Regions from separate parts of the Mesorhizobium sp. WSM4821 genome, predicted to be linked through region 3. Evidence: predicted binding sites of a transcription regulator. Region 3 holds the regulator's gene; each other region holds the start of a gene.
What was found. The regulator LexA, encoded in region 3, represses DNA repair genes until DNA is damaged. The targets are predictions, from matches to a motif close to TGTTCNNNNTGTGTTCNG.
Positions count from the first base shown of each region.

Region 1: a site for LexA is predicted at 4,653-4,670, ahead of AC0NID_RS32260 (PA0069 family radical SAM protein). Genes of this name have one in related genera too.
Region 2: a site for LexA is predicted at 1,533-1,550, ahead of recA (recombinase RecA). Genes of this name have one in related genera too.

Region 1 covers NZ_CM148371.1:6,592,229-6,601,790, reverse strand. Annotated here, with positions in the region: gene AC0NID_RS32290 (AtpZ/AtpI family protein) at 1-33, shown strand, start outside; gene AC0NID_RS32285 (F0F1 ATP synthase subunit A) at 104-862, shown strand; gene AC0NID_RS32280 (F0F1 ATP synthase subunit C) at 942-1,166, shown strand; gene AC0NID_RS32275 (F0F1 ATP synthase subunit B) at 1,244-1,843, shown strand; gene AC0NID_RS32270 (F0F1 ATP synthase subunit B) at 1,854-2,345, shown strand; gene AC0NID_RS32265 (ribonuclease HII) at 2,549-3,268, opposite strand; gene AC0NID_RS32260 (PA0069 family radical SAM protein) at 3,424-4,578, opposite strand; gene AC0NID_RS32255 (glycosyltransferase) at 4,729-5,235, shown strand; gene AC0NID_RS32250 (cyclase family protein) at 5,438-6,373, shown strand; gene AC0NID_RS32245 (MBL fold metallo-hydrolase) at 6,402-6,698, shown strand; gene AC0NID_RS32240 (phytanoyl-CoA dioxygenase family protein) at 6,958-7,932, shown strand; gene moaB (molybdenum cofactor biosynthesis protein B) at 7,987-8,541, opposite strand; gene AC0NID_RS32230 (4-(cytidine 5'-diphospho)-2-C-methyl-D-erythritol kinase) at 8,528-9,430, opposite strand; gene AC0NID_RS32225 (hypothetical protein) at 9,456-9,562, opposite strand, start outside.
Region 2 covers NZ_CM148371.1:4,953,196-4,962,757, reverse strand. Annotated here, with positions in the region: gene AC0NID_RS24275 (GFA family protein) at 1-27, opposite strand, end outside; gene AC0NID_RS24270 (TfoX/Sxy family protein) at 121-444, shown strand; gene AC0NID_RS24265 (carbohydrate kinase family protein) at 464-1,396, opposite strand; gene recA (recombinase RecA) at 1,675-2,772, shown strand; gene alaS (alanine--tRNA ligase) at 3,026-5,692, shown strand; gene AC0NID_RS24250 (glutathione S-transferase family protein) at 5,759-6,385, opposite strand; gene AC0NID_RS24245 (NADP-dependent isocitrate dehydrogenase) at 6,400-7,611, opposite strand; gene AC0NID_RS24240 (RNA methyltransferase) at 7,833-8,675, shown strand; gene murI (glutamate racemase) at 8,827-9,562, shown strand, end outside.
Region 3 covers NZ_CM148371.1:4,463,528-4,473,089, forward strand. Annotated here, with positions in the region: gene lpxB (lipid-A-disaccharide synthase) at 1-1,002, shown strand, start outside; gene gltA (citrate synthase) at 1,072-2,400, opposite strand; gene gltX (glutamate--tRNA ligase) at 2,581-4,005, opposite strand; partial or broken gene AC0NID_RS21660 (ComEC/Rec2 family competence protein) at 4,108-6,577, shown strand; gene lexA (transcriptional repressor LexA) at 6,571-7,308, opposite strand; gene AC0NID_RS21670 (molybdopterin molybdotransferase MoeA) at 7,414-8,619, opposite strand; gene moaC (cyclic pyranopterin monophosphate synthase MoaC) at 8,619-9,116, opposite strand; gene trpC (indole-3-glycerol phosphate synthase TrpC) at 9,119-9,562, opposite strand, start outside.

The DNA of each region.
Region 1 (9,562 bases), 2.1 Mb from region 3:
CAGGGCGATAAAACGCGCGATCCGAAAGAATGAACTTGCGACCGCTCGGCGGTTGCAACGAACAGGACACTGAGGCCGCGTGCGGCTTTGATGGGGATTTAAAGTGGCTGCTGACAAGGTCGATCCGATCCACCAGTTCAACATCGTCAAGTTGATTCCAATCAACATCGGCGGCTACGATCTGTCCTTCACCAATTCGGCTCTTTTCATGGTCGCGACCGTCGCGGTCGCGTCGGCGTTCCTCTATCTCACCACCTCGAGCCGCAGCCTCGTTCCCACCCGTCTTCAGTCGATCTCGGAAATGGCCTACGAATTCGTCGGCAACATGCTTAGGGACGCAGCCGGAACCCAAGGCATGAAGTTCTTCCCCTTCGTGTTTTCGCTGTTCATGTTCGTGCTGGTTGCCAATCTGCTCGGTCTTTTCCCGTATTTCTTCACCGTCACCAGCCACATCATCGTCACCTTCGGCCTTGCCGCGCTGGTGATCGGAACCGTTATCGTCTACGGCTTCATGAAGCACGGCCTTGGTTTCCTTAAATTGTTCGTTCCGCATGGCGTGCCGGTTTACCTGCTGCCGCTGGTGGTACTGATCGAGGTGATCTCCTTCGTCTCGCGCCCGGTCAGCCTCTCGGTTCGTCTGTTCGCCAACATGCTGGCCGGGCACATCACGCTGAAGGTGTTCTCGGGCTTCGTGGTGAGCCTGAGCGCACTTGGCACGCTTGGCATTGCCGGAGCGGTCCTGCCACTGGCGATGGCCGTGGCGCTGACGGCGCTCGAACTGCTGGTCGCCTTCCTGCAGGCCTATGTCTTTGCCGTGCTGACCTGCATGTATCTGAACGACGCCCTGCACCCCGGGCACTGACCCAGGCTGACCCAAGAGTTTCCGGCATTGCTGCCGGATGGAATCGCAACGGAATTTTAGATCCAAAGGAGTTGAAAACATGGAAGCAGAAGCAGCAAAGTACATCGGCGCCGGCATCGCATGCCTCGGCATGGGTGGCGCCGGTATTGGCCTCGGCAACATCTTCGGCAGCTATCTGGCGGGCGCGCTGCGCAATCCGTCGGCCGCGGATGGCCAGTTCGGCCGCCTGATCTTCGGCTTCGCCGTGACTGAAGCGCTGGGCATCTTCTCCCTTCTCATCGCGCTTCTGGCCCTGTTCGGCTGAGCCCCTGATCGGCTAAAATTGGGAATTGGACGGGTTGGCCGCTATCCAGCGGCGGGCCTGATATCAGGGGATAGTCCATGTTCGTGACATCTGCCTTTGCGCAAGAGTCCGCGCCCGCCGTCGAAGGCGGCCATACCGTGACGGAAGGCGATACGCATTCCGAAACCGGCGTGCCCGCCGAGGGGCACGGCGTGTTCCCGCCTTTTGATCCGGCGACGTTTCCGTCGCAGATCGTGTGGCTGGCGATCACCTTCGGACTGTTCTATCTGTTCCTGAAGAAGGTGGTGATGCCGCGTGTCGGCGGCATCATCGACGTCCGCAACGACCGCATCACGCAGGACCTCGACCATGCCGCCAGGCTAAAGGGCGAGGCCGATGCCGCCGTTGCCGCCTATGAACAGGAACTGGCGGAAGCCAAGACCAAGGCCAATGCGATCGGCCAGCAGGCCAGCGATGCCGCCAAGGCGGAAGCCGAGGCCGCCCGCAAGACGGTCGAGGCCGCCCTCGATCAGAAGCTTGGCGAAGCCGAGGCGCGCATTTCGTCCATCAAGGCGACTGCCATGAAGGAAGTCGGCACGATCGCCGAGGACACCGCTTCGGCCATTGTCGAGGCGCTCGTCGGCGGCAAGGCCAGCAAGGCCGAGATCGCGGCAGCCGTCAAATCCGTGGCCCGGTGAGGAGCGCATCATGGACGCCACATCACTCGCAACGCTTTGGGCCACTGTTGCCCTCGTCATTTTTCTCGGCATTGCCGTCTATATCAAAGTGCCGCGGCTGATCGCCAAGGCGCTCGACGCGCGCGCCGACAAGATCAGCAACGAGCTTGAAGAAGCGCGCCGGCTGCGCGATGAGGCCCAGCAACTGCTCGGCCAATATCAGCGCAAGCGCAAGGAAGCCGAGCAGGAGGCTGCCGACATCGTCGCCGCCGCCAAACGCGAGGCCGATATGCTGGCCGCCGAGGCGCACAAGAAGACCGAGGACTACGTAGCCCGGCGCACCGCACTTGCCGAATTGAAGATCGGCCAGGCCGAGCGCGAGGCGATCGGCGAAGTGCGCGCCAGTGCCGTCGATATCGCCGTCGAAGCCGCCCGCACGCTGCTTGCCGGCAAGATCGACGCCAAGGCGGGTGCGGACCTGTTCAAGGCCTCGCTTCAGGACGTGAAGTCCAAGCTGAATTAAGCGGAGTCACAGCCGTTAAATCATCAAAGCCGCTGGGGAAATCCGGCGGCTTTTTTGTACGTGCGACGGCGGTCGAGCGCGTATTCCCCCCTTGAGGCCACATCAGGGGGAGATGGCCGGCAGGCCAGAGGGGTAGCCGCGTGAAGCGCCAACCTTTTCTTTCGTCCCACATGGCGTCGCGTCAGCCGAGGCGACATCTCCCCTCAAGCGGGAGGTTGGCGCTCGGCGAGATCCAAGCCCGCAAGGCTGTCCTCATCAGCCACCTCGGTGCCGCCGAGCCGGAATGGTGCGAAGGAGGCGCGGTGCAGCCGCGCTACCGGTCCATGCACCTCGATCGCCGCGCGGTGGCGGACTGTCGCGTAACCCATGTGGACCTCGAAACCATATTGTCCATGATGGCTGCCGCAGCCGCACATCATGCGGTCGCGCATTACCTTGGCCACGATCGAAGCGGCGGCGATCGACTGCGAGCGCTGGTCGCCCTTGATCAGCGCGCGGCCCGGGCAAGGCAGGCCTGGCGGCACGTCGCGGCCATCGGCGAGCGCCAGTTTCGGCTGCACCGGCAAGCCGACCAGCGCACGACGCATCGCCTCGAGGCTGGCCTTGAGGATATTGCTGTCATCGATGCCTTCCGCGCTGACCGAAGCCATCGACACACCAAGAGCGGATCCGAGGATTTTCAGGAACAGCGCCTCGCGCTGCAGATGGTTGAGGCGCTTGGAATCATCGAGACCGTCGGGAATGTTGGCGGGATCAAGCACCACCGCTGCCGCGACGACCGGTCCGGCAAGCGGGCCGCGGCCAGCCTCGTCCATTCCCGCAACCGGCCACAGACCCTCGGTCATCGCCTTCGTTTCGAAGGAGAAATCGGGTCTCTCGACGATTTCGAAGAGAAGCGGAGAATCAGAACGCGCGCGAGCCATGTTGCGGCGAGGTTCGCATCGGCTCCGATTCTCCGCAAGCCCCTCCGGGTCGGATGGGGCACCGGACCCGGAGGGCACCGTCTGCAAGCCCGGGGACAAGGCAGGCCGGACGGGATTTTTTCATGTGCCGCCGGCAATGGCGGCACATGATGTCTTCACAGCAGCATCAGTTGCTCGGTTGCCCTGGCCGAGGCGACGAACTGGTCTGTCCTGAGCGACCGCCGCTCGGCGTTGAGGCCAAGCCTTTTGGCGGCGATCTCGAAACGCCGGCCGATCTGCCAAGCATAGGGGCCGGAACCTTTCATGCGCTTGCCCCATTCCGAATCATAATCCTTGCCGTCGCGCATCGATCGGATCAGCGACATCACGTGACGGTAGCGGTCCGGATAATGGCGCAGCAGCCAATCCTTGAAGATCGGCGCGACCTCCAACGGCAGGCGCAGCACGACATAGCCGGCTTCGCGCGCTCCTGCCGCACGTGCCGAATCGAGGATGCGTTCCATCTCCTGATCGGTCAGGCCGGGGATGATCGGCGCGACCATGACCGAGGCCGGAATGCCGGCATCCGAAAGCTGCCTGATCGCCTCCAGCCGCTTGGTCGGCGTCGACGCGCGTGGCTCCATCGTTCTGGCCAACATCCGGTCGAGCGTCGTCACCGACAGCGCCACCTTGGCCAGCCCGCGTTCGGCCATGCGCGACAGGATGTCGACATCGCGCGTCACCAGTGCGGATTTGGTGACGATACCGACCGGGTGGCCGCGCGCCTCCAGCACTTCGAGTATCTCGCGCATGATCCGGTACTGTTTCTCGATCGGCTGATAGGGATCGGTGTTGGTGCCGATGGCGATGGTGCGCGGCTGGTAGCCGTCCTTCGACAGCTCCTTGTCGAGCAGCCGCGCCGCATCCGGCTTGGCGAACAGCTTCGATTCGAAATCCAGCCCTGGCGACAAACCCATGAAACTGTGCGTCGGCCGGGCGAAGCAATAGACGCAGCCATGCTCGCAGCCGCGATAGGGATTGATCGATCGATCGAAGGAAATGTCCGGGGATTCGTTACGGGTGATGATGGTGCGCGGCTTCTCGACCTGCACCTCGGTCTTGAAGGGCGGCAGTTCCTCCAGCGAATTCCAGCCATCGTCGAACACATGCCGGCTGACCGGTTCGAACCGGCCGGACGGGTTGATGCCGGCAGACCGGCCGCGATTGCGGTCCGGACGGATACGGACGCCGCTCTGCTCGATCATTGCATTGGCCATCTCGGCTCTTCCAGCCCCGAAGGCGGCAATGTCGGCACGTACGATCTGTTCCATTTTCGCCCTCTCCCACGGATTGTCGGTTGACTGTCGAATCGCTCTGCTCATGAAATTATTCCTATTTCGTGAAAGGGAACAAAGCAAGAACTTTTTATGGTGCGACGCAAAACTGGCGCTATGTCCGGCTTTCCGCTATTTCGGCAAACGATGCTCAGCGTTCTCATCCAGACCCTGAATGACGAAGAGAGACTTGCCCGCACGCTCGCCTCGCTGGTCGGCGGCGCCGTCGAGGGCGTGGTGCGCGACGTCGTCGTCTGCGACAATGGCTCGACCGACCAGACGCACCGCGTTGCCGAACATGCCGGCTGCCTTTACGTGGCCAGCGGCGGCATTGCCGCCGGCATCAGGCACGCCAGGGGCGATTGGCTGCTGCTGCTGGAGCCGGGTGCGCGGCTGGCGGAAGGCTGGATCGACGAGGTCGCCGTCCATACGGCCAGGCAAACCATGCCGGCGCGGTTCTCGCGGGCGCGCGGCAGCCGCCTGCCGTTCCTGTCGCGGGTGTTTTCGGGGAACCGGGCATTGGCCGAAGGGCTGCTGATCAGCAAGCGTCAGGCCGCGGCCTTGTCGAAAAACGCCCGCAGCGCCGAAGCCATCGCGCGCGGCCTTGCGACCAGGAGGCTCGATGCCGAGATCTGGGTGGCGCCGGCCAAGTGAGGTAGGTCGCGCACTGCGTGACGGCGGCTGACGCCGCGGCATGCCGGGCGGTCTTCATCGAGGCGTCACCGAGGCTGGAGGCGCGACCTAAGCGGCTGGCCTGGTGGAAGCCGTATTGGAGCGACCCTCCTGGGAGGAATGCATATGCTTGTCGTCCTGCGGGAAACTGGCGATACTCCGCGACATTTCGGGGAGATTGCAGATGAATATATCCAAGCTCGTTCGTATAGCCCTGCTCGGAGCCGCCTGGTCAGTGCCGGCGATCGCTTCGGCGCAGGAATCGTCGCTTTGGTCGGTTTATGAGAATACGCTCAAATCGGCCAAATATATCGATCTGACCCACGCCTTCGAGCCGGTGCAGCCCGTATGGCCGGGCTTCGCCAATGCCAAGTTTAAACCAACTGTCGCCGGTCAGGACATCGAGGGCTACGTCAAGGCCGGCGAGGAGTTCACCTACGACAAGCATGGCTTCGTCGCGACCGCCTACGAGTTGACGACGGACCAATATGGCACGCAGCTCGATCCGCCCTCCCACTGGAACCCGCTCGGCGCAACGATCAGCGACCTGCCGGCCACTTATGCCGTACGGCCGCTCGTCGTGATCGACATCAGCGGCAAGGTACAAACTGACGAAGGCTATCACCTCCAGGTCGCCGACATCGAAGAGTGGGAAAAGGAGCACGGCAGCATACCGGAAGGTTCGGTCGTCTTCGTGCGTTCGGATTGGTACAAGAAATGGTCCGACGCCGCCCGCTTCAACCAGAAGCCGTTTCCAGGCGTCAGTTTGGACGCGCTGAAGTTCCTGCATCTGGAGCGGAAGATTCTGTTCCACGGTCATGAGCCGCTCGACACCGACACCACGCCCAATCTCGAAGGCGAACATTGGCTGCTTCACAACGATTTCACGCAGGCGGAAGGCGTTGCAAACCTCGACAAGGTACCAGAGGCCGGGGCGCTGGTCACAATCGGCTTTGCCAAGCCGCTCGGCGGGTCAGGCGGATATGCGCGTTACATCGCTATTGCACCCGCCGACTGGACGGAGGGCGTTTCGGTTACCGAAGCGCCTGGTGCGCCGCTTTCCCGGCAAACCGCGCCGCTCAAACGCGACGAGAATGGCGTCTTCCGGCCGACGCCCTGAACGCCGGCGATATCCGGGCGGCCGGGCCATGGCGCGTCCGGCCATCTGCACCGGCTCGCATTACGGCGCCATCGGCCGGCTCGACATGCTCATGGTGCTTATCGACGGCGGCATGACGCTGTCGCTCGACCGGATGACCAAGATCACTGCGCGGCTCTCTTCCTCGATGATCCTGCCGATGCATCGCGATTCGACTCCGATCGCCGAATTCACAGGTAGGATGGGCGACCATTTCGCGGTGGAATTCCTCTCCGGCCGGTCGCTGACGGTCTCGCTGACGACGCTGCCCCACCGGCCGACGATCATCATCTTCGAAGGGGTTTGACCGCGAACTTTTCCGCCCGTGCCGATGACTGAGCGTCGCATGGCGGCCTCTTGAACATGCAAGAAACCTTCAGAGATCAAGAAGCTTCATGTTTCGTCAAGCACGTCAGAAATGTTTGTCGCAGACTCATTTTTGTGCATTGCACAATATCGGGCCTGGGGTTACCCTTCCTTCGAAGCGGCGGATGGGTTTGGGTAATGCCGGAACAGTCAGCGACCGACGCTTTTGTTGCTCCTGCCCCTCATAGCTGAGGATCCCGATGGCCTTTTCAAGCCCTGACAAATCCGGTGCTGCAAGCCTCGAGTCGATCGCTCGAAACGGCAGTCTGCTGCGTCGCATTGCCGTGCGGATTCCGACCTATCTGACGGACCTTCGCGAGAATCCGGCATGGCTGCCAATGTTCATGCTGGCGCGCACCATGCCGGCGCGGCGGTTGCATTGGCGTAGTGCAAAACCCGTTCCGCCGAAACAAAAAGCGCAGGAAACGATGTTCGCCGGCGTCGATTGTGATGCGGTGGTCCGCGCGCTCCGCTCGGAAGGCCTGTTTTCCGGGCTTGTTCTGCCGCCGTCGATCCACGAGGAGATCGCCAGCTTCGCGCAGCGCACACCGTGCTTCGGCAATTTCGATCGTCGCTTGGAGTTCCCACCGGCCAAGCATGCGGAGGCCGAGAAGCAATTCGGCCGCCCATTGCTCAGCGGGCACTTTTTCGAGCGGATCCTCGACTGCAATGCCGCGCTTGCCGTGCAGCGCGACCCGTTGCTTCTCGACATCGCCGCCCACTATCTCGGCAGCCAGGCGAAGCTGATCACCACCCGCGTCTGGTGGAGCTTTCCGACGAACGCGGTCTCAGACGCCGAGAAGAATCTGGCGTCGCTTGGCAAATACCATTTCGACCTCGACGATTGGCGGATGCTGAAATTCTTCTTCTATCTCAATCCGGTCGATGCCGAAACCGGTCCGCATGTCTATGTCAGGGGCAGCCACAACCGCCGCAGCCTCAAGCATCAGCTGACGCTTCTTGTCGGCCATCCGGCGGAAGAGGTCCTGGACGTCTACGGCGCGCAGAGCCCGGTCACGCTGACCGGCCAGGCGGGTTCGGGCTTTGTCGAGGATCCCTTCGGCTTTCACATGGGCACCGTGCCGACGCGCAAGCCGCGGCTGATGATGGAAGTCGGCTTCGGCGTTTCGCCGCCCTCGCGCCGGCGCTTCCATGGCGAGCCCGTCATCCGCTGACTTTTGGCGCTGGTTCTGGGAAAGCCCTGAAAACAGCCTTTCCCGGAAACCGGACTAACTTGCCTTGGTGCCGCGACGCAGATGCTCGTCCAGGCGCGGCATGATCTCGACGAAGTTGCAGGGCATGTGCCGGTAATCGAGCTGCGGCCTCAAAATGCCGTCCCAGGCGTCCTTGCAGGCGCCGGGCGAGCCCGGCAGCACGAAGACAAAGGTCGCGTTGACGACGCCGCCCGTCGCCCGGCTCTGGATCGTCGAGGTGCCGATCTTGTCGTATGAAATGCGGTGGAACACTTCGGAAAAGCCGTCCATGCGCTTTTCGAAGATCGGCTCCAGCGCCTCCGGCGTCACGTCGCGGCCGGTGAAGCCGGTGCCGCCGGTGGTGATGACGACATCGATCGTTTCGTCCCTCGACCAGCCCACAACCCTGTCGCGGATTTTTTCGCGGTCGTCGGTGACGATGTCGCGCGCAGCCAGGATATGGCCAGCCTCGACGATGCGCTCGGCCAGCGTCTGGCCCGATTTGTCGTCGGCGAGGCTGCGCGTATCGGAGACCGTCAGCACCGCGATGCGCACGGGGATGAAGGAGCGGCTCTCGTCAGTCCTGGCCATGTGCGTCAGTCTCCGATGTCATGCTTCGCGTCGCGGCGACGAACCAGTCGGGATGGCGGCTGCGGATATCGACGGCAGCGCGCTTGGCCACATTTCCGGTCTCGAACAGCCCGAAGCAGGTCGCGCCGGAACCGGACATCCGGGCAAACCCCGCTCCGGCCTTGTTGAGCACCGAAAGCGCCTTGCCGATGGCCGGCTGGATGGCGCGGGCCGCGGGCTCGAGATCGTTGCGGGTAATCTCCAGCCAATTGCGGATACTGTGGAAATCAAAGCTGCGCGGCAACGGCGGCAGCCCCTCATTGTCGCGATCGGAAAGCGCATTGAACACCTCGGCCGTGGAGACGGCGGTGCCCGGATTGACGAGCACCAGCCCAAGTGCCGGAAAGCCCGGCACGGTCGACAACTCGTCGCCAACGCCCCGCGCAATCAGCGGCTTTGCCGCGAGGCACATGGGAACGTCGGCGCCCAGCGAGAGGCCGATCCGCGCCAGTTCGGCGTCGTCGAGGTCCAGCCTCCATGTCTCAGCCAGCCCGCGCAGCACCGTCGCGGCGTCGCTCGACCCGCCGCCGACGCCGGAGGCGACCGGCAGGTTCTTTTCGAGTCTGATGGCCACCGGCGGCGTATGCCGCGGACCGGCTTGACTTCGCAGCGCGTCGCGCGCTTTCACGACCAGGTTGTTGCCGTCGAGCGGGATCGCGCAGGCGTATCGGCCCGACACGGAAAACCCGTCGCTGTCGGCGAGCTCGATCTCGACCCTGTCGCCGAAGCGCGTGAACACCGCCAGGCTCTCGATCATGTGATAGCCGTCGGCGCGCCTGCCGGTGACGTGCAGCGCGAGATTTATCTTGGCATGCGCGTGCAAAGCCCGGACCGTGGTGCCGGAATCCAATGTGTCAGTCGCGAGGGGGATGATGTCAGTCCTTCGCCAGACGGTATTCGCCGGTTTTCGGATCCTTGACCAGCGTGCCCGTCGTGCCGTTGGTAGACTGCTTTTCGGTGCGCCGTATCTTGGCCGTTACGC
Region 2 (9,562 bases), 490 kb from region 3:
GCAGGACCCTTTGAGCAGAAGCGGCATGAAGAAAACTCCGTCGAATTTGGCTTTTCAACCTGTCAGCATGGTTTTGGTTGCGGCGATGACAAGGGGAAATCCGGATGCCATGATCGCGGCATGGACAATGAACGCATCGCCGAACTTTTCGAAGGCCTCGGGCCGGTCAGCATACGAAAACTGTTCGGCGGCAAGGGCATTTATTTCGACGGCGTCATCGTCGCGATCGTCCTTCGCGGCGAGCTTTTGCTGAAAGCCGACACTGAAAGCGCGCCCGAATTCGAAGCGGCCGGCTGCACGCAGTGGACCTACACCGGCTCGAGGCACGGCAAGCTGGTGTCCATGCCGTATTGGAGCATTCCCGACACCGCTTTCGACGATCCGGATGAGATGGCGGTGTGGGCGCGCCGGGCCTATGAGGCGGGGCTGCGGGCGGGGAAGTAGGCTGCCTCTCGGATGGACATCATGCCACTTTCCGCGGCTCCGGCACAAACGCCAGCGCCCTGGCAAAACTCGCTGCTGTAAAGGCCGGTACAAACTCAGCACTTTCGATGGCAAGCATTGCCGCGGCAACGCCTTCGCGCAACGCTGCCCGCAGCCTCAGGCCGCGAAGCAGGGCGGCGACCGTTGCGCCAGCCAGCGCATCGCCGGCGCCGTCCGCGACCTTTCCTGGCAGCGGGATCGAGAAGGCGCCGGCTTCGTCGAAACCCAGCACCGGACCGTCATCCATTGTCACCACGCCGCTCTTCAGGCCCGCGCGCCTCAAGCCGTCGGCAATATCTTGCTCCCCGGCGCCGATATCGACATCGGCGAGTGCAATGGCCTCGTTCCGGCTCATGAAGACCAGCGCCAGGCTGCCGAGCACCGGCGTGAGCCGCGCCACCTTGGCCGGCGATGTGGCGAGGGCGAAGACCGGCTTGCCGGCGGCAAGCGCCACCAGCCGCTCGAGAGCTGCCGGCGGCAGGTTGGCGTCGCACAGGACCGCGTCGGCAATGCCGATCGCCTCGCGCACCTTGGCACGGCGGATCTGCTTGGGAAGCGCCAGATCGTAGAGCGCCATGTCGGCAAGGCTGATGATCAATTCGCCGTTGCGGTCGACCAGCACCGTGTTGGTCGGCGTCGTGCGATCGAGGAACACCGCGGAGAGATCGGCAATGCCGGCAGCAAGGATGGCGCGGGCGACCGTGTCGGCCAGGACATCGCCGCCGCGCACCGAAAGCAGCGAGCCGGAGACGCCGCGGCGCACCGCGCTGCGCAGCGCATTGAAGACGCTGCCGCCTACATTCTCATGCATCGTGCCGGGGTTTGACGCCGCCGGCACGAAGACGTCCGAAAGCTGGCCCCGCCGGTCCATATAGGCGCCGCCTACGGCCAGGATTGTCGGCGATTTCATCATGCGGCGAGATGACCTTTGCTGATTGCCCCGGGTAGAGACTAGGTTGTCCGGCGAAACCCGGCAACCGAAGGCGCGATTCGGAAGTTGGCAGCACCATCCCTCAGGGGAAATGGGATCGCATCCGGGATCGAAACTGCGAAACAAAAAAAGAACAAATCAGGATATCGATTGTGTTTCAAATATTTGGCGCCCCTTGTCAAAGGAGAACAAATAAGGTACAAATTAAGAAGGATAAACGGATGGTCCGGCCTTCATTGACGACCAAGGGGTGATGTATCATGGCTCAGAACACGTTGCGGCTTGTAGAGGACAAAGCAGTGGACAAATCAAAGGCTCTGGATGCGGCGCTGTCGCAAATCGAGCGTGCCTTCGGCAAGGGCTCGATCATGCGGCTCGGCGCAAACGAGCAGGTCGTCGAGATCGAAACGGTGCCGACGGGTTCGCTTGGCCTCGACATTGCGCTTGGCGTCGGCGGCCTGCCGCGCGGCCGCATCATCGAGATCTACGGGCCGGAAAGCTCTGGCAAGACGACGCTGGCGTTGCACACGGTCGCCGAAGCCCAGAAGAAGGGCGGCATCTGCGCCTTCGTCGATGCCGAGCACGCGCTCGATCCGGTCTATGCCCGCAAGCTCGGCGTCGATCTCGAAAACCTCTTGATCTCGCAGCCCGATACCGGCGAGCAGGCGCTGGAGATCTGCGACACGCTGGTGCGCTCCGGCGCCATCGACGTGCTGGTGGTCGATTCGGTCGCGGCGTTGACGCCGCGTGCCGAAATCGAGGGTGAAATGGGCGATTCTCTGCCCGGCCTGCAGGCCCGCCTGATGAGCCAGGCGCTGCGCAAGCTGACCGCCTCGATCTCGCGTTCCAACACCATGGTCATCTTCATCAACCAGATCCGCATGAAGATCGGCGTCATGTTCGGCTCGCCCGAGACCACGACCGGCGGCAACGCGCTGAAATTCTATGCTTCGGTGCGCCTCGACATTCGTCGCATCGGTTCGGTCAAGGACCGCGACGAGGTCGTCGGCAACCAGACCCGGGTCAAGGTGGTCAAGAACAAGCTGGCTCCGCCCTTCAAGGTGGTCGAGTTCGACATCATGTATGGCGAGGGCGTGTCCAAGACCGGCGAGCTTGTCGACCTCGGCGTCAAGGCCGGCGTGGTCGAAAAGTCGGGTGCCTGGTTCTCCTACAATTCGCAGCGCCTCGGCCAGGGTCGCGAGAATGCCAAGCTGTTTCTGCGTGACAATCCCGACACGGCGCGCGAGATCGAATTGGCGCTGCGGCAGAATGCCGGACTGATCGCCGAGAAATTCCTCGAAAATGGTGGCTCCGAAGGCGGAGACGATGGTTTCGAGGACGAAGCCGGCGCCATGTGAGGCTTCCACGATGGGTCGGAATCTGGCCATAATCCCGGTTCATTATCTATAGCTTATGTAATCGAGTTCTGTAACTTTGCGTTTCAAACCGCCGGCGCCAGCGCCGGCGGTTTGCGTTTCCGCGATGGCGCGGAGACGACCGGCAAGCCCCGCGAATTGGGCCATTCCGTGTTTCTGGACAGGCTGGGGCGTGATCGCTAAAAGGCCATGTCCATTTTCCGCCCTGGCGGTTCTCTCGAAAAGGCAAGCATCCATGAGTGGCGTGAACGAGATCCGGTCGGCATTTCTCGATTATTTTCGCAAAGAGGGTCACGAGGTCGTCGCCTCGAGTCCGCTGGTGCCGCGCAACGACCCGACGCTGATGTTCACCAACGCCGGCATGGTGCAGTTCAAGAACGTCTTCACCGGCCTGGAGAAGCGGCCCTATTCGCGTGCCACCACCGCCCAGAAGAGCGTTCGTGCCGGCGGCAAGCACAACGACCTCGACAATGTCGGCTACACCGCGCGCCACCTGACCTTTTTCGAGATGCTCGGCAATTTCTCGTTCGGCGATTATTTCAAGGAGCGCGCCATCGAGCTCGCCTGGAACCTGATCACCAGGGAGTTCGGGCTGAAGCAGGACAAGCTGCTCGTCACCGTCTACCACACCGACGACGAGGCAGCCGGCTTCTGGAAGAAGATCGCCGGTTTTTCCGACGATCGCATCATCCGCATCCCGACCTCGGATAATTTCTGGGCGATGGGCGACACCGGACCATGCGGGCCGTGCTCGGAGATATTCATCGACCGTGGCGAGCATATCTGGGGCGGCCCTCCCGGCAGTCCGGAGGAGGATGGCGACCGTTTCCTCGAATTCTGGAACCTGGTGTTCATGCAGTATGAACAGGTGAGGAAGGACGAGCGCATCGACCTGCCGCGCCCGTCGATCGATACCGGCATGGGCCTGGAACGCATGGCCTCCATCTTGCAAGGGGTGGAGAGCGTCTTCGAGACCGACCTGTTCCGTCACCTGATCGACGCTGCCTCGTCCGCGATTGGCCACGGTCCGGATGCGGACACCGTCGCATCGTTCCGCGTCATCGCCGACCATCTGCGTTCGTCCTGCTTCCTGGTGGCCGACGGCGTGCTGCCGTCCAATGAAGGCCGCGGCTATGTGCTTCGCCGCATCATGCGCCGCGCCATGCGCCATGCGCAATTGCTCGGCGCCCGCGATCCCCTGATGTGGCGCCTGGTGCCGGCGCTGGTGCGCGAGATGGGCCAGGCCTACCCGGAACTGGTGCGCGGCGAACAGATGATCACCGAGACGCTGAAGCTTGAGGAAACCCGTTTCCGCAAGACGCTGGTGCGCGGCCTGGGCCTGCTTTCGGAGGCGACGGAAAAGCTCGGCGCCGGCGACATGCTGGATGGCGAGACAGCTTTCAAGCTCTACGACACCTATGGCTTTCCGCTCGACCTGACGCAGGACGCGCTGCGCCAGCGCAGTATCTCGGTCGATCTTGCCGGCTTCACCAATGCGATGGAGCAACAGAGGGCCGAGGCGCGCAAGAGCTGGGCTGGCTCCGGCGAGGCCGCGACCGAAACGGTGTGGTTCCCGGTGCGCGAGAAGACCGGCGCCACCGAATTCCTCGGCTATGAGACCGAGCAGGCTGAAGGCCTCATCCAGGCGCTGGTCAGGGACGGCAAGAGCGTCGACAGCGCGGCCAAAGGCGACGCCGTTGCCGTGGTCGTCAACCAGACGCCGTTCTATGGCGAGTCCGGCGGCCAGATGGGCGATACCGGCATCATTTCGGGCGAAGGCTTCTCGATCGAGATTTCCGATACGCAAAAGAAGGCCGATGGCCTGTTCGTGCATCTCGGCAAGGTGGCCAGCGGCGCGGTCAAGACCGGCGCGACCGTCGAGCTGAAGGTCGACCATGCGCGCCGTTCCAGGCTGCGCGCGAACCACTCCGCCACGCATCTGATCCATGAGGCGCTGCGCGAAGTGCTGGGCACCCATGTCGCGCAGAAGGGTTCATTGGTTGCGCCCGAGCGCCTGCGCTTCGACATTTCGCACAACAAGCCGATCTCGCCTGACGAACTCGAAGAGGTCGAGCGCATGGCGAACGAGATCGTCGTGCAGAACAGCCCGGTGACCACGCGCCTGATGTCGGTCGACGATGCCATTGCCGAAGGTGCCATGGCGCTGTTCGGCGAGAAATACGGCGATGAAGTGCGCGTCGTTTCGATGGGCACGGGCCTGCATGGCGCCAAGGCCAACCGGCCCTATTCGGTCGAGCTCTGCGGCGGCACCCATGTCGGGGCGACCGGCGATATCGGTCTGGTGCGCATCGTGTCGGACGGCGCGGTCGCCGCCGGCGTGCGCCGCATCGAGGCGCTCACCGGCGAGGCAGCGCGCAAGCATCTCGACGAGCAGGACAGACGGCTGAAGGCGGCCGCGGCAACGCTGAAGATCTCGCCGGCCGATGTGCCGGCGCGCATCGAAGCGCTGCTCGACGAGCGCAAGAAGCTCGAGAAAGAACTGACCGAGGCGCGCAAGAAGCTGGCGCTGGGCGGTGGTGCCGCATCCGGTGCGCCGGCCGAGAACGAGACGGTTGCCGGTGTCGGTTTCCTCGGCAAGGCGGTTTCCGGCGTGGCGCCAAAGGATCTGAAGCCGTTGGCCGATGCCGGCAAGAAGTCGCTCGGCTCGGGCATCGTCGTCTTCGTCGGCGCTGGCGAGGACAACAAGGCGAGCGTCGTGGTGGCGGTCACCGACGACCTGACCGGCCGCTTCAACGCCGTCGATCTGGTCCGCGTGGCGTCCGCTGCATTGGGCGGGCAGGGCGGCGGCGGCCGCCCCGATATGGCCCAGGCCGGCGGCCCCGACGCCTCGAAGGCCAGCGACGCGATCGCCGCGGTGAAGGCGGCGCTGGAGGCCGCCTGATCGTAGATCTGGAAGAATTGGCAAAGACTCGGACGGGGGTGCTGTCCCTCGGGCCCTCGTATTTTTTCACCCAACCTTTTCGGTACGAGCAAAGCTCGGGCGCTGAACGATGCCGTCCCACCATCGCCGAATATCGGGAAACTCGGCCAGCACCTTCTGCCCCTCGGCGACCTTGAGAAAATAGCCGATGATCGATGCTGCATGCAGGTCGGCGAGCGTCAGTTGCTCGCCCAGCAGCCACGGTCCGGCGGCTTTCAGCGAAGTGAGCACGCGAAGCACAGTGGCCGCCTGGCCAAGTCCGGCAGCGATCAGCGCCTCGTCGGGCGCTTCTTTCTCCAGCCGCTCGACGGCGACATCCCAGACCATCGCACGATAGGCATAGGCGCCGAGCATGCCGGTGATCTGGTTCATTCTGGCGCGGGCACGTGCCTCCGCCGGCTGCAGCGCCGGCCCGGCAAACGCCTCATCGACATACCGCGCGATCGCCCCAGTCTCGTGCAGGCGAAATCCGTCATGCTCGAAGGCCGGGATGCGGCCGAACGGGTGATGCTCGAAATACCAGGCCGGAATGCCATCCGCCGCAAAGATGTCGACCGGCACGAGTTCGTAGTCGATGCCCTTTTCCTCGAGCACGAGGCGGACGATGCGTACGTAGACGCTGTAGTCCGCCCCATAGACGACGGGCTTGTTCATGGCACCCGTCTTGGTCAGGCCATCGCCTTCTGCAGGTTCTCGTCGATCTTGTCGAGGAAGCCGGTGGTCGAGAGCCATGGCTGGTCGGGACCGATCAGCAGCGACAGGTCCTTGGTCATGAAGCCGGCCTCGACGGTCTGGATGCAGACCTTTTCCAACGTATCGGCAAAACGCTTCAGCTCGGCATTGTCGTCGAGCTTGGCGCGGTGGGCGAGGCCGCGGGTCCAAGCAAAGATCGAAGCGATCGAATTGGTCGAGGTTTCCTCGCCCTTCTGGTGCTGGCGATAGTGGCGGGTGACGGTGCCGTGCGCGGCTTCCGCCTCCACCGTCTTGCCGTCCGGCGTCATCAGCACCGAGGTCATCAGGCCGAGCGAACCGAAGCCCTGCGCCACCGTGTCGGACTGCACGTCGCCGTCATAGTTCTTGCAGGCCCAGACATAGCCGCCCGACCATTTCAGGCTGGAGGCGACCATGTCGTCGATCAGCCGGTGCTCGTACCAGAGCTTTTTGGATTTGAACTCGGCTTCGAACTCGGCCTCGTAGACTTCCTGGAAAATGTCCTTGAAGCGGCCGTCATAGGCCTTGAGGATGGTGTTCTTGGTCGAGAGGTAGACCGGGTAATTGCGCAGCAAGCCGTAGTTCAGCGAGGCGCGGGCGAATTCGCGGATCGACTCGTCGAGATTGTACATGGCCATGGCGACGCCGGAGCCCGGCGCATCGTAGACGTCGTGCTCGATCACCGTGCCGTCCTCGCCAACAAACTTGATGGACAGCTTGCCCTTGCCGGGAAAGCGGAAGTCGGTGGCACGGTACTGGTCGCCGAAGGCGTGGCGGCCGACGATGATCGGCTTGGTCCAGCCGGGCACCAGCCGCGGCACGTTCTTCATGATGATCGGCTCGCGAAAGATGGTGCCGCCGAGGATATTGCGGATCGTGCCGTTCGGCGACTTCCACATCTTCTTCAGCTTGAATTCCTCGACGCGTTGCTCGTCGGGCGTGATCGTCGCGCATTTCACGCCGACGCCGTATTTCTTGATGGCATTGGCCGAATCGATGGTCACCTGGTCGTTGGTGGCGTCGCGGTGCTCGACGCCGAGGTCGTAATATTCAAGCTTCAAGTCGAGATAGGGGTGGATCAGCTTGTCCTTGATGAACTGCCAGATGATGCGGGTCATCTCGTCGCCGTCGAGTTCGACGACCGGGTTCGCCACCTTGATCTTCGCCATGGAAAGAATGCCTCATTGTTGGGGATCGGAACGGCCTTGCCCGCATGGCTTTGGGCCGGGGATGCGGCCCGTATATCAAAGCATTTTTGGCCGCGCAAACGGCGATCCGCGCCGGCGGGCTTTGGCCCTGGCGTTTAGGCGTTCCTTGCGAAAGCTTCATTTTCGCGGCCGGATATGGCAGGGGACGCTGAAATGCCGCAAACAGCAGTTCATTTGACGCCATGCAAGCCAGCAACGACGACATCTTTCCCGCCCCGGCGATCATCCTGGTCGAGCCGCAGCTCGGTGAGAACATCGGCATGGTCGCGCGCGCCATGGCGAATTTCGGCCTTGCCGAGCTGCGTCTCGTCAATCCGCGCGACGGCTGGCCGAGCGAGAAGGCGCGCGCCGCCGCGAGCCGCGCCGACCACGTCATCGATGCCGCCAGAGTATTCGACGATCTGGCCTCGGCGGTCGCCGATCTGAACTTTGTCTTCGCCACCACAGCGCGCGCACGCGATAATTTCAAGCCGGTGCGCGGACCGGTTGAGGCGGGCAGGGCGCTGAGAGCGCGCCAGCGATCCGGACAGCGCACCGGCATCCTGTTCGGCCGCGAACGGTTCGGGCTCTACAATGATGAGGTTGGCCTGGCTGACGAGATCGTCACCTTCCCGGTCGATCCCGCCTTCTCTTCGCTCAACATCGCCCAGGCGGCCCTGCTGATGTCCTATGAGTGGATGAAGTCGGGCTTGGAAGATGACACGAAAACCAATTTTTCCAGCCCTGACATGATGCCGGCGACCAAGGAGCAATTGCACGGCCTGTTCGCGTATCTGGAAGGCGCGCTCGAGGCACGCGGCTATTTCCGCCCGGCGCCGAAGAAGCCGAAGATGGTCGACAATCTGCGCGCGGTGCTGACGCGCGCCGGCTTCGCCGAGCCGGAGCTCAAGGTGCTGCGCGGCATAATCTCGTCGCTGGACAGGTTTTCTCCGGCCATGCCGCGCGGCGACGGGTCGCCGGGCGATGATCCAAGGCGGCTCCCGGCAGCGGCCGCGCGCGCCGGCAAGGCGACAGACAAAGACTAGGACCAAAGTCACGCAATCAGCGGTAACCGATTGTTATTTCGCATGAGTGACCATCTTGTCGCTTCAAGACCATGATGGCTCCAGCGTCATTGGTCAAAGCTTCAGCCAGCCTCCTCTCGTGGTCCCCAGCCCTCTCTCATAATCAATGACGATGACCGACCCCTCAAATGTCCGCCCGATCCTGATGTTCGATTCCGGTATCGGCGGGTTAACGGTGCTACGCGAAGCGCGCGTGCTGATGCCCGATCGCCGCTTCGTCTATGTCGCCGACGACGCGGCTTTCCCCTATGGCGCTTGGGAGGAGCCGGCGCTGAGGGCACATATACTGGAGCTGTTCGGAAAGTTGCTCGACCGGTTTTCACCGGCCATTTCGGTCATCGCCTGCAACACCGCCTCGACGCTGGTCATCGATGCGTTGCGCGAAAGGTTTCCCGGTCATCCTTTCGTCGGCACGGTGCCGGCAATCAAGCCGGCGGCGGAACGCACGCGCTCCGGGCTGGTTTCGGTGCTGGCGACGCCGGGCACCGTCAAGCGCCAGTATACGCGCGACCTGATCGGCAAATGGGCTCGGAAATGCCATGTCCGTCTGGTTGGCAGCGACAATCTGGCCGGGCTGGCCGAGGTCTATATGCGTGAGGGCTTTGTCGACGAAGAGGCCGTGCGTGCCGAGATCGCACCATGCTTCGTCGAACATGATGAGCTGCGGACCGACATCGTCGTGCTTGCCTGCACTCACTATCCTTTTCTGGCCAACCGCATGCGCAAGACAGCACCCTGGCCGGTCGATTGGCTCGACCCCGCCGAAGCGATTGCGCGACGGGCGCTCTCGCTGCTTGCGGACATCGAGCCAAAGAATCGCGGCGAGGCGTTGTCGGAAGGCGCCGATC
Region 3 (9,562 bases):
GAGATCGCGCTGATGGGCTTGAGCGCCATTCTGCGCGACCTGCCGCGCCTGATGCGGCGGATCAGCCAGACGGCCAGCGCGGTCGCCGATGAAAGGCCCGACTGCCTCATCACTATCGACAGCCCGGATTTTTCGCTGCGCGTGGCGAAAAAGGTTCGCGCCGCCGATCCCGCAATTCCGATCGTCCACTATGTCTGCCCGAGCGTCTGGGCGTGGCGGCCGGGCAGGGCGGCGGCGATGAAGCCATATGTCGACCATATCCTTTGCATCCTGCCTTTCGAGGGGAAGGAGCTCGCTCGCCTCGATGGTCCGCCCGGCACCTATGTCGGCCATCGCCTCACGCATGATCCGGGCGTGCTCGGCGCTGCAAAGGCGCAAAACTTGCCGCGCGACCTGTCCGAGGATCGCTTAAAGACACTGCTTGTGCTGCCCGGGTCGCGTCGCGGCGAGGTGCGACGGCTGGTCGGCCCGTTCGGCAAGACGATCTCGATCCTGCGCGCGCGCGGGCACCGCTTGCGCCTGCTGTTGCCAACGGTGCCGCATGTTGCCGACCTGGTCAGGGCTTCGGTGGCAAGCTGGGACGAGAAGCCGGAGATCATCCTTGATCCCGAACGCAAATGGCAGGCTTTCGGCAAGGCCGATGCGGCGTTGATCGCGTCGGGAACGGTGTCGCTGGAACTGGCGCTGTCGGGTGTGCCGATGGTCTCCTGCTACCGCTTCGATCCGGTCATGCGGATGGCTCAGAGCCTGATCACCGTATGGAGCGCCGCCTTGCCCAATCTTATCGCCGATCGCCCGGTGGTGCCGGAAAGCTACAACGAATATGTGCGGCCGCCCTATCTGGCGCGGCAGCTGGAGGCGCTGTTTTCCGATACCCCCTATCGCGCATGGCAGAAGGACGGTTTTGCCGAGGTGGCCAGGCGCATGGCCACCGACAGACCTTCCGGCGACATCGCTGCCGGGGTCGTGATGAGGTGTATCAAAGAAGCGAATAGGCAGTAGCGAATAGCGAGGAGTGGACCACCGCAGACGCAACTCTGTCCCTACTCGCTATTCCCGATTCGCTCGATCTTACCGCTTTGCAATCGGCACGTAGTCACGTTCCGGCGCGCCTGTGTAGAGCTGGCGTGGGCGGCCGATCTTCTGGTGCGGATCCTCGATCATCTCTTTCCACTGCGCAATCCAGCCGACGGTGCGGGCGACCGCGAACAGCACGGTGAACATGGTGGTGGGGAAGCCCAGCGCTTTCAGCGTGATGCCGGAATAGAAATCGACATTCGGATAAAGCTTCTTCTCGATGAAATAAGAGTCGGTGAGCGCAATCTTTTCCAACTCCATGGCGATGTCGAGCAGCGGATCGTCCTTGATACCGAGTTCGCCCAAAACCTCATGCGCGGTCTTCTGCATGATCTTGGCGCGCGGATCGTAATTCTTGTAGACGCGGTGGCCAAAGCCCATCAGCCTGAACGGATCGTTCTTGTCCTTGGCGCGGGCGATGAATTCCGGGATGTGGTCGACATGGCCGATCTCGCCCAACATGTTCAAGGCGGCCTCGTTGGCGCCGCCATGGGCTGGTCCCCACAGGCAGGCGATGCCGGCGGCGATGCAGGCAAACGGATTGGCGCCCGACGAGCCGGCGAGGCGGACGGTCGAGGTCGAGGCGTTCTGCTCGTGATCGGCGTGCAGGATGAAGATGCGCTCCATCGCACGCGCCAGCACCGGGTTGATCTTGTATTCCTCGCACGGCACGGCAAAGCACATATGCAGGAAGTTGGCCGCGAAATTCAGCTCGTTCTTCGGGTAAATGAAGGGCTGGCCGATGTGGTATTTGTAGGCCATCGCCGCGATCGTCGGCATCTTGGCGATCAGCCGCATCGATGCGACCATGCGCTGATACGGGTCCGAAATGTCGGTGGAATCGTGATAGAAGGCCGACAGCGCGCCGACCACGCCGCACATCACCGCCATCGGGTGCGCGTCGCGGCGAAAGCCGGTGAAGAAGCGCGACATCTGTTCATGCACCATGGTGTGGCGCGTCACCCGGTAGTCGAAATCGTCCTTTTGCGCCTTGGTCGGCAATTCGCCGTAGAGCAAGAGATAGCAGACTTCGAGGAAGTCGCCATGTTCGGCCAACTGGTCGATGGGATAGCCGCGATGCAAAAGGATCCCGGCATCGCCATCGATGAAGGTGATTTCCGATTCGCAGCTTGCCGTCGACGTGAAGCCGGGATCGTAGGTGAAGGCCCCGGTGGTGTTGTAAAGCGAACCGATGTCGATGACATCAGGTCCGACCGAGCCGCTTCGCACCTTGAGTTCGTGAGTTTTACCACCGAGCTCCAGTTTTGCAGTCGACGCGTGGGTTTTGCCGCCAAATTCCAGTCTTGTCGCAGCTTCGGACATTGCAAACTCCTTTTGTTTCTTCATGCCGGCAAAGGCGAAATATCCGCAACGCAACACGTCGAAAGCATCGGAGTGCTCGTGTTTGCGCCCGCAATTGGATCTGCGTGCCAAATTGGGCCAGGACCTAATGTTGCACTGCGAAAGCCGCCTTTCAATGCCAATCTTCTTGGGCCAGTTCTCCTAATCGATTTGATCGGCGATGCGCGCCAGGCTTTCGTCGCGGCCAAGCACGGCAAGCACATCGAATACGCCTGGCGAGGTGCTTTTGCCGGTGAGCGCAGCCCGTAAAGGTTGGGCCACGGCACCGAGTTTCCGGTCGCCTGCCAGCGCATATTCGCGGATCGCAGCCTCCGCCGCAGCGGCCGTCCAGTGGCCTGAAACCGCCTTCAGCGCCGCGTGGGCGCCCCGCAGGATCTCACGCGCTTCACCACCGAGCAGCGCCGCCGCTTTCTCGTCGATCGGCAGCGGCCGCTGGGCGAACAGGAAGGCGGCACCGTCGGCCAGTTCGACCAGCGTCTTGGCGCGCTCCTTCAAGCCGGGCAGGGCGGCAAGCAACTGCGCCTTGCTCTTGTCGTCGAGCCGCGCAGCGATCGCCGGTCCGCCTTCGAGATAGGGCAAGGTGGCGATGAAGATATCGAGCAATTCGGCGTCGTCCTTCCGGCGCATGTGCACGCCGTTCAGCGCCTCGAGCTTGGCGAAGTCGAAGCGGGCGGCTCCCTTGTTGACGTCGCCGATGTCGAACCACGCAATCATGTCGGCGATCGACATGATCTCGTCGTCGCCGTGGCTCCAGCCGAGCCGCGCCAGGTAGTTGAGCAGTGCCTCGGGCAGGTAGCCCATGGCGCGATAGGCTTCGACGCCAAGCGCCCCGTGCCGCTTCGACAGCTTGGCGCCGTCGGCACCATGGATCAGCGGGATATGCGACATCGACGGCACCTCCCAGCCCATGGCTCGATAGATCACTGTCTGGCGGGCGGCGTTGGTCAGATGGTCGTCGCCGCGGATGATGTGGGTGATGCCCATGTCATGGTCGTCGACGACGACGGCATGCATATAGGTCGGATTGCCGTCGGAGCGCAGGATGATGAAATCGTCGAGATCCTTGTTGGGGAAGCGCACCTCGCCCTGCACGCGGTCATGCACCACGGTCTCGCCCTCGGTCGGCGCCTTGATGCGGATGGCCCCCTTGGCGCCGGCCGGCGCCTCCGACGGGTCGCGGTCGCGCCAGCGTCCGTCATAGCGGGGCGGCAGCCCCTTGGCCCGCGCGCTCTCGCGCATCGCCTCCAGCTCGGCCGGCGTCGCATAGCAGTAATAGGCCTTGCCGAGGCGCACCAGCTCCTCGGCGACTGCGCGGTGACGCGGCGCGCGCTCGAACTGCGATACCGGCTCGCCGTCCCAGGTGAGGCCGAGCCAGGAGAGCCCATCGAGAATGGCGGCGGTTGCCGCATCCGTCGAACGCTCGCGATCGGTGTCCTCGATGCGCAGCAGCATCGTGCCACCGGTGTGTTTTGCATACAGCCAGTTGAACAGCGCCGTGCGCGCCCCGCCAATATGCAGGAAGCCGGTGGGCGAGGGGGCAAAACGGGTAACGACCTTGTCGGACATGGAACTCTCAGGCAAGTGCAGGATACGGATGCGGTCGCGCGGACTTTCGCGCGCCGCGCGTTCATGTAGCATAGGAGGTCAAGGGCGCAAGGGGCAGACCCGATGGCTGGACCAGGCCGCGGTGCGGACGGGAGCGACGGCGCGGTCAGCAGCGTCAGCGAACGGTCGCTGTTTGCCGCATCGGTGCCTGTCATACCGGCGCCGGATTCACTGCCACGCCTTGATGTCAGGCCCCTGCCGCCGGAGGGGCCTGCAACGGTCCCAAGCCCGAAGATCGGCCCTGCCGTTCGGCTGCGCGGGCACCTTCGCCATCTTTCGCCGTCCGGCATCCGCAACAACTTGGCATCGGCAGCCGGCATGGAGATCGACCGTGGCGTCGCCTTCCTGCTGGTGCCGGTTTTTCTGGCATGCGGGGTGATCTTCTATTTTTCGCTGGCGAGAGAACCGGACTTTTCGCAACCCATCGCCGTCGTGGTCCTCACGGCATTGTGTGCGGCCGGCTCGCGCTCATGGCGCAAAACGCATCTGTGTTCCTGGTTGCGCTGCTGTGCGCGCTCGGCGTGCTCGCCGCCAAGGTCGGGACCGGCGCGCGGGAACGCAGATGGTCGGCGCGGAAATCCCGACGCGGCTGGCCGGCCGGATCGTCAGCCTCGACCGGATGGCGAACGGTCGCATCCGGCTGACCATCGATGCGATCTCGACCGCCCGGCCAGCGCTGCGCTATATGCCCAAGCGGATTCGCGCTTCGGCTATGAAAATACCGCCGGGCGCGGCCGCCGGATCGAAAGTGACCGGCTATGTCAGACTGCTGCCACCAACCGGCCCGGTGCAGCCGGACGGCTATGATTACTCCTTCGACAGCTATTTCGCCGGTATTGGCGCCAGCGGCTTTTTCCTTGGCACTCCAAAAACTGTTCCCCCGGATGGCGCTTCGCCAGATGGTGCACCGCTTGCCGCGCGTCTTTCCTCAGCGGTCGAGAACGCGCGGGAGAGCATCGCCGACCATATTCGCGGCAGCATCGGCGGCGCCGAGGGCGAGATTGCCGCCGCGCTGGTCGTCGGCGTGCGCGCCGGCATCCCCGAAGAGATCAACGAGGCGATGCGGCGCACCGGCATCTATCACATCATCTCCATCTCCGGCCTGCACATGGCGCTGGTTGCCGGCACGGTCATGGGGCTGCTGCGCGGCGCCTTCGCGCTGTTTCCCGATTTCTCCTCGCGACGGCCGGTCAAAAAATACGCGGCCGCGGCCGCACTCTTTTCGATCGCGGCCTATCTGATCATTTCGGGCGTGGTGGTCGCGGCCGAGCGCAGCTTCATCATGCTGGCGGTGATGCTGATCGCGTGCTGTTCGACCGGGCGGCGCTCACCATGCGCAATCTGGCGATCTCGGCGATTGCCGTCATCGTCGTCGTGTCGCCGCATGAGGTTGTGGAGCCGAGTTTTCAGATGTCCTTCGCCGCGACCGCGGCCCTCGTCGGCGCTTATGCCGGCTGGTCCGACTACCGCGCAGGCAGGGCCACCGAGCCACCGCCGCGACGATCGCCGCTCGGCTTCGTCACACGAAAATTCCTGGTGGCAATGAGCGGCCTCGCCATGACCTCCATCATCGCGGGAAGCGCTACGGCGCCTTTTGCCATATGGCATTTCCAGCGGGTCTCGCCACTCAGCCTGTTCGCCAATCTGGCGATCATGCCGATCGTCTCGCTGGTGGTCATGCCTTTCGCCCGTGCTCAGCGCTCTGGCTATGCCGTTCGGTGCCGACGGGCCTTTCCTCTATGTGATGGGCAAGGGCCTGACAGCGATGATCGTCGTGTCCGGATGGATTTCGGAGCGCTCGCCCATCGACGCGGTCGGGCTGATCTCGATGCAGTCGGTCCTGCTGGCGACGATCGCACTTGTCATCGCAACCATGGCGACGACCTGGCTGCGGATTGCGGCGCTGCCTTTCGCGCTTGCCGGCCTGCTGACGATTTCCGACACACCCACGCCCGACGTGCTGATCTCGGAGAATGCGCGGCTGGTCGCTCTACCAATCGGCGGCGGTGAGTTTGCCGTGAACCGGGCGCGTCCGAACGAATTTACCATCGACAACTGGAAACACGCCCTGAAGGCCGAGACGATCATCATGCCGGAGACGTTCGCCAAAACAGATATGCAGTTCAACATCACCGATCCGGCGGACCTGCCGCCGGGCGCGCCATTCTACTGCTCTGCCGGTCTGTGCCTCGCCCGGCATCCGTCCGGCGCGATCGTCGCGCTCGCCGACGACCGCAAAACCGCGCGGCCAGCCTGTGCCTTTGCTGATCTGATCGTCATCGACGATGCTACAGCCTATTACAATCCCTGCCGCAATCCGCTGGTCCTCGTCGTGACCAAACGGCAACTCGCTCGCATGGGCAGTGCCGCCGTCTTCTTCGATCCGCAATCGGCGACGACGCGCGCAAAAATTCGTTTCGCCGTCGAAGAACCGTACCGGCCCTGGCATGTGCAGCGAAAGTTTTCTCGAGAGGCGAGGGGCCTGCCGCCATACCGCAAGGCCGAGAAACCCAAAAAAGCCGCCGCTCAGTAACGCCGGATCAATCCGACAAGCTTGCCTTGCACCTTGACCCGGTCCGGCCCGAAGATGCGCGTCTCATAGGCCGGATTGGCGGCTTCCAGGGCGATCGAGGCGCCTTTGCGGCGGAATCGCTTCAGCGTCGCTTCCTCTTCGTCGACCAATGCCACGATGATCTCTCCCGGGTTCGCCGTGTCGGCGTTGCGGATGATGACCGTGTCGCCGTCGAAAATGCCGGCCTCGATCATCGAATCGCCCTTGACCTCCAAAGCATAATGCTCGCCGCCCATGATCATGTCCGGCGGTACCGAGATCGAATGCGTCTGGTGCTGGATGGCATCGATCGGCACGCCGGCAGCGATGCGGCCCATCACCGGGATGGATACGGTGGCAACGACGTCGTCGTCATTTCCGGCCGCAGGCATGCGTGAAGGCGCCGGCTTGATCTGTCGTCCGAGATTGCCCTGCCCAAGGCTGCCTTGAATGACGCTTGGCGAGAATTTGCGCGCCGCATTGAGGCCGGGCGCGATCGAATCGGGCAGGCGCAGCACCTCAAGCGCGCGGGCGCGGTTGGGCAGGCGGCGAATGAAGCCGCGCTCCTCCAGCGCCGTGATCAGCCGATGTATTCCCGACTTGGAGGCGAGGTCGAGTGCCTCCTTCATCTCGTCGAAGGAAGGCGGAATGCCGCTTTCCTTCAGCCGTTCGTGGATGAACATTAGCAGTTCATGTTGTTTGCGTGTCAGCATCGCGAACCCCCGACAGAATCAGAAAAACAAACCCAGAACAAACACTATCTGTTCCAGTTGTGTTCTGCAACCGTTTAAAGTTTAATGAATGTGTTGACGTTTTGTTCAGCGTAGCATCAGCACGCTGCAGGCGGCGCCAGTCGCAGCTGGGGGAGCGAACGGCTCGCGCACGATCAGCCCGTTGGCTTCTGCCAGCATTCTAAGCATCGAGGAATCCTGGATGGCGAACGGTGTCGCCAGCAGCACGCCGGCTTCTTCCTTCACGACGGCGCGTACATAGTCCTGCCTGACGTCGTTGGCCGGCATCGCGGTCCCCAGCCGTGCCTCACGCATGTCCTGGCGGTAGGCGCGGCCGCCGAACCGCGCAAGCAGCGGCTTCAGGAAGAGCTGCGTGCAGACCAGGCTCGCCACCGGATTGCCGGGCAGGCCGATGCAGCGGATGTCGCCCAGCCGCCCGAACATCAGCGGCTTGCCGGGCCGCATGGCGATCTTCCAGAAATCGAGCGTCATGCCTTCGCCGGTCAGCACGTCATGGGCGAGGTCGTGATCGCCGACCGAGGCGCCGCCCAGCGTGACGATGACGTCGGCTCCTGCCTCGACCGCTTTTTTCACCAGCGCAGCGATCGCCTCCTTGCGGTCTGCGGCGATGCCGAGATCGAGGGCACGCGCGCCGACCGAGCGGGCCGCGGCGGCGACGCCATAGGCATTGGACGAGATGATCTGATCGGGGCCAAGGTCGCTGCCCGGCGGCAGCAATTCGTCGCCGGTGGCGATGATGGCGACCAGCGGCCGTTTCACCACGCTGACTTGCGGATGGTTGGCCGACGCGGCCAGCGACAAAGCCGCCGGATCGAGCAGGCGGCCTTTCTCCAGCAGAACGTCGCCCTTCGAGAAGTCGAGCCCGAGGCGGCGGATGTTGCGGCCTTCGACCGTCGATGCGGTCACTTCGATGTTGCCGCCGCCGAGGTCGCGGACATTTTCCTGGATGACGATCGTGTCTGCGCCCGCGGGAAGCGGCGCGCCGGTGAAGATGCGCACGGCCTGCTTCTCACCGACCGTCCCGGTGAAGCCGCGACCGGCCGGCGCCATGCCGATCACCGAAAGTCTTGCCGGCACGGACGCGACGTCCGCGGCCCGCGCGGCATAGCCGTCCATGGCGGATGCGTTGAAGGGCGGCTGAGTGCGGAGCGCCATGAGCGGCTCCGCCAGCACACGGTCGGCGGCGTCCATCAGGGTGACGCTTTCGGCTTGCGAGGGCGCAGCACCTTCAAGCAGGCGCTCGAGCGCTTCGGTGACCGGAAGCAACGCCATTATTGGCCTGCCCCTTGGGCGCCCACCTTGTAGTCGCCGGATTTGCCGCCGGTCTTTTCCACCAGCCTGATGCCGGAGATCACCATGGCCCGGTCGACCGCCTTGGCCATGTCGTAGATGGTCAGGCAAGCGACCGAGGCGGCGGTCAGCGCCTCCATCTCGACGCCGGTCTTGCCGGTGACGCGGGCCAGCGCCGTGACCTTCAGGCCAGGCAGCGTCGCGTCCGGTTCGATGTCGACCGATAGTTTGGTCAACAGAAGCGGATGGCAGAGCGGGATCAGCTCATGCGTCCTCTTGGCCGCCATGATGCCAGCGATGCGCGCCGTGCCCAGCACGTCGCCCTTCTTGGCATCGCCGTCGAGGATCATTTGGAGCGTCTCTGGCAGCATCGAGACAAAGCCCTCGGCGACCGCCGTGCGCGTCGTCTCTGCCTTGTTGCCGACATCGACCATGTTGGCTTCGCCCTGTGCGCCAAGATGGGTGAGGGAGGCCGTCATCGTCAGAGAGCCTCGGCCGGCGCCTTGCCCGTCAAAAGCAGGTGCGTTGCGGCGGCCACGTCCTGTTGCCGCATCAGGCTCTCGCCGACGAGGAAGGTGCCGATGCCGCTCCGTTCCAGCCTGCGGCAGTCTTCGTGCGAGAAAATACCGCTCTCGCTGACCAGCAGGCGATCGGCCGGCACCATCGCCGCCAGCCGCTCCGAGGTCTCGAGGCTGGTTTCGAACGTCCGGAGATCGCGGTTGTTGATGCCGATCAGCCGCGACGACAGTTTCAGCGCGCGTTCCGTCTCGGTCTCGTCATGCACCTCGACCAGTGCGTCCATGCCGAGATCGAAAGCCGTCGCTTCGAGGTCGCTGGCCATGGCGTCATCGATGCTCGCCATGATGATCAGGATGGCGTCAGCGCCCCACGCACGGGCTTCGAACACCTGATAAGGCTCGAACAG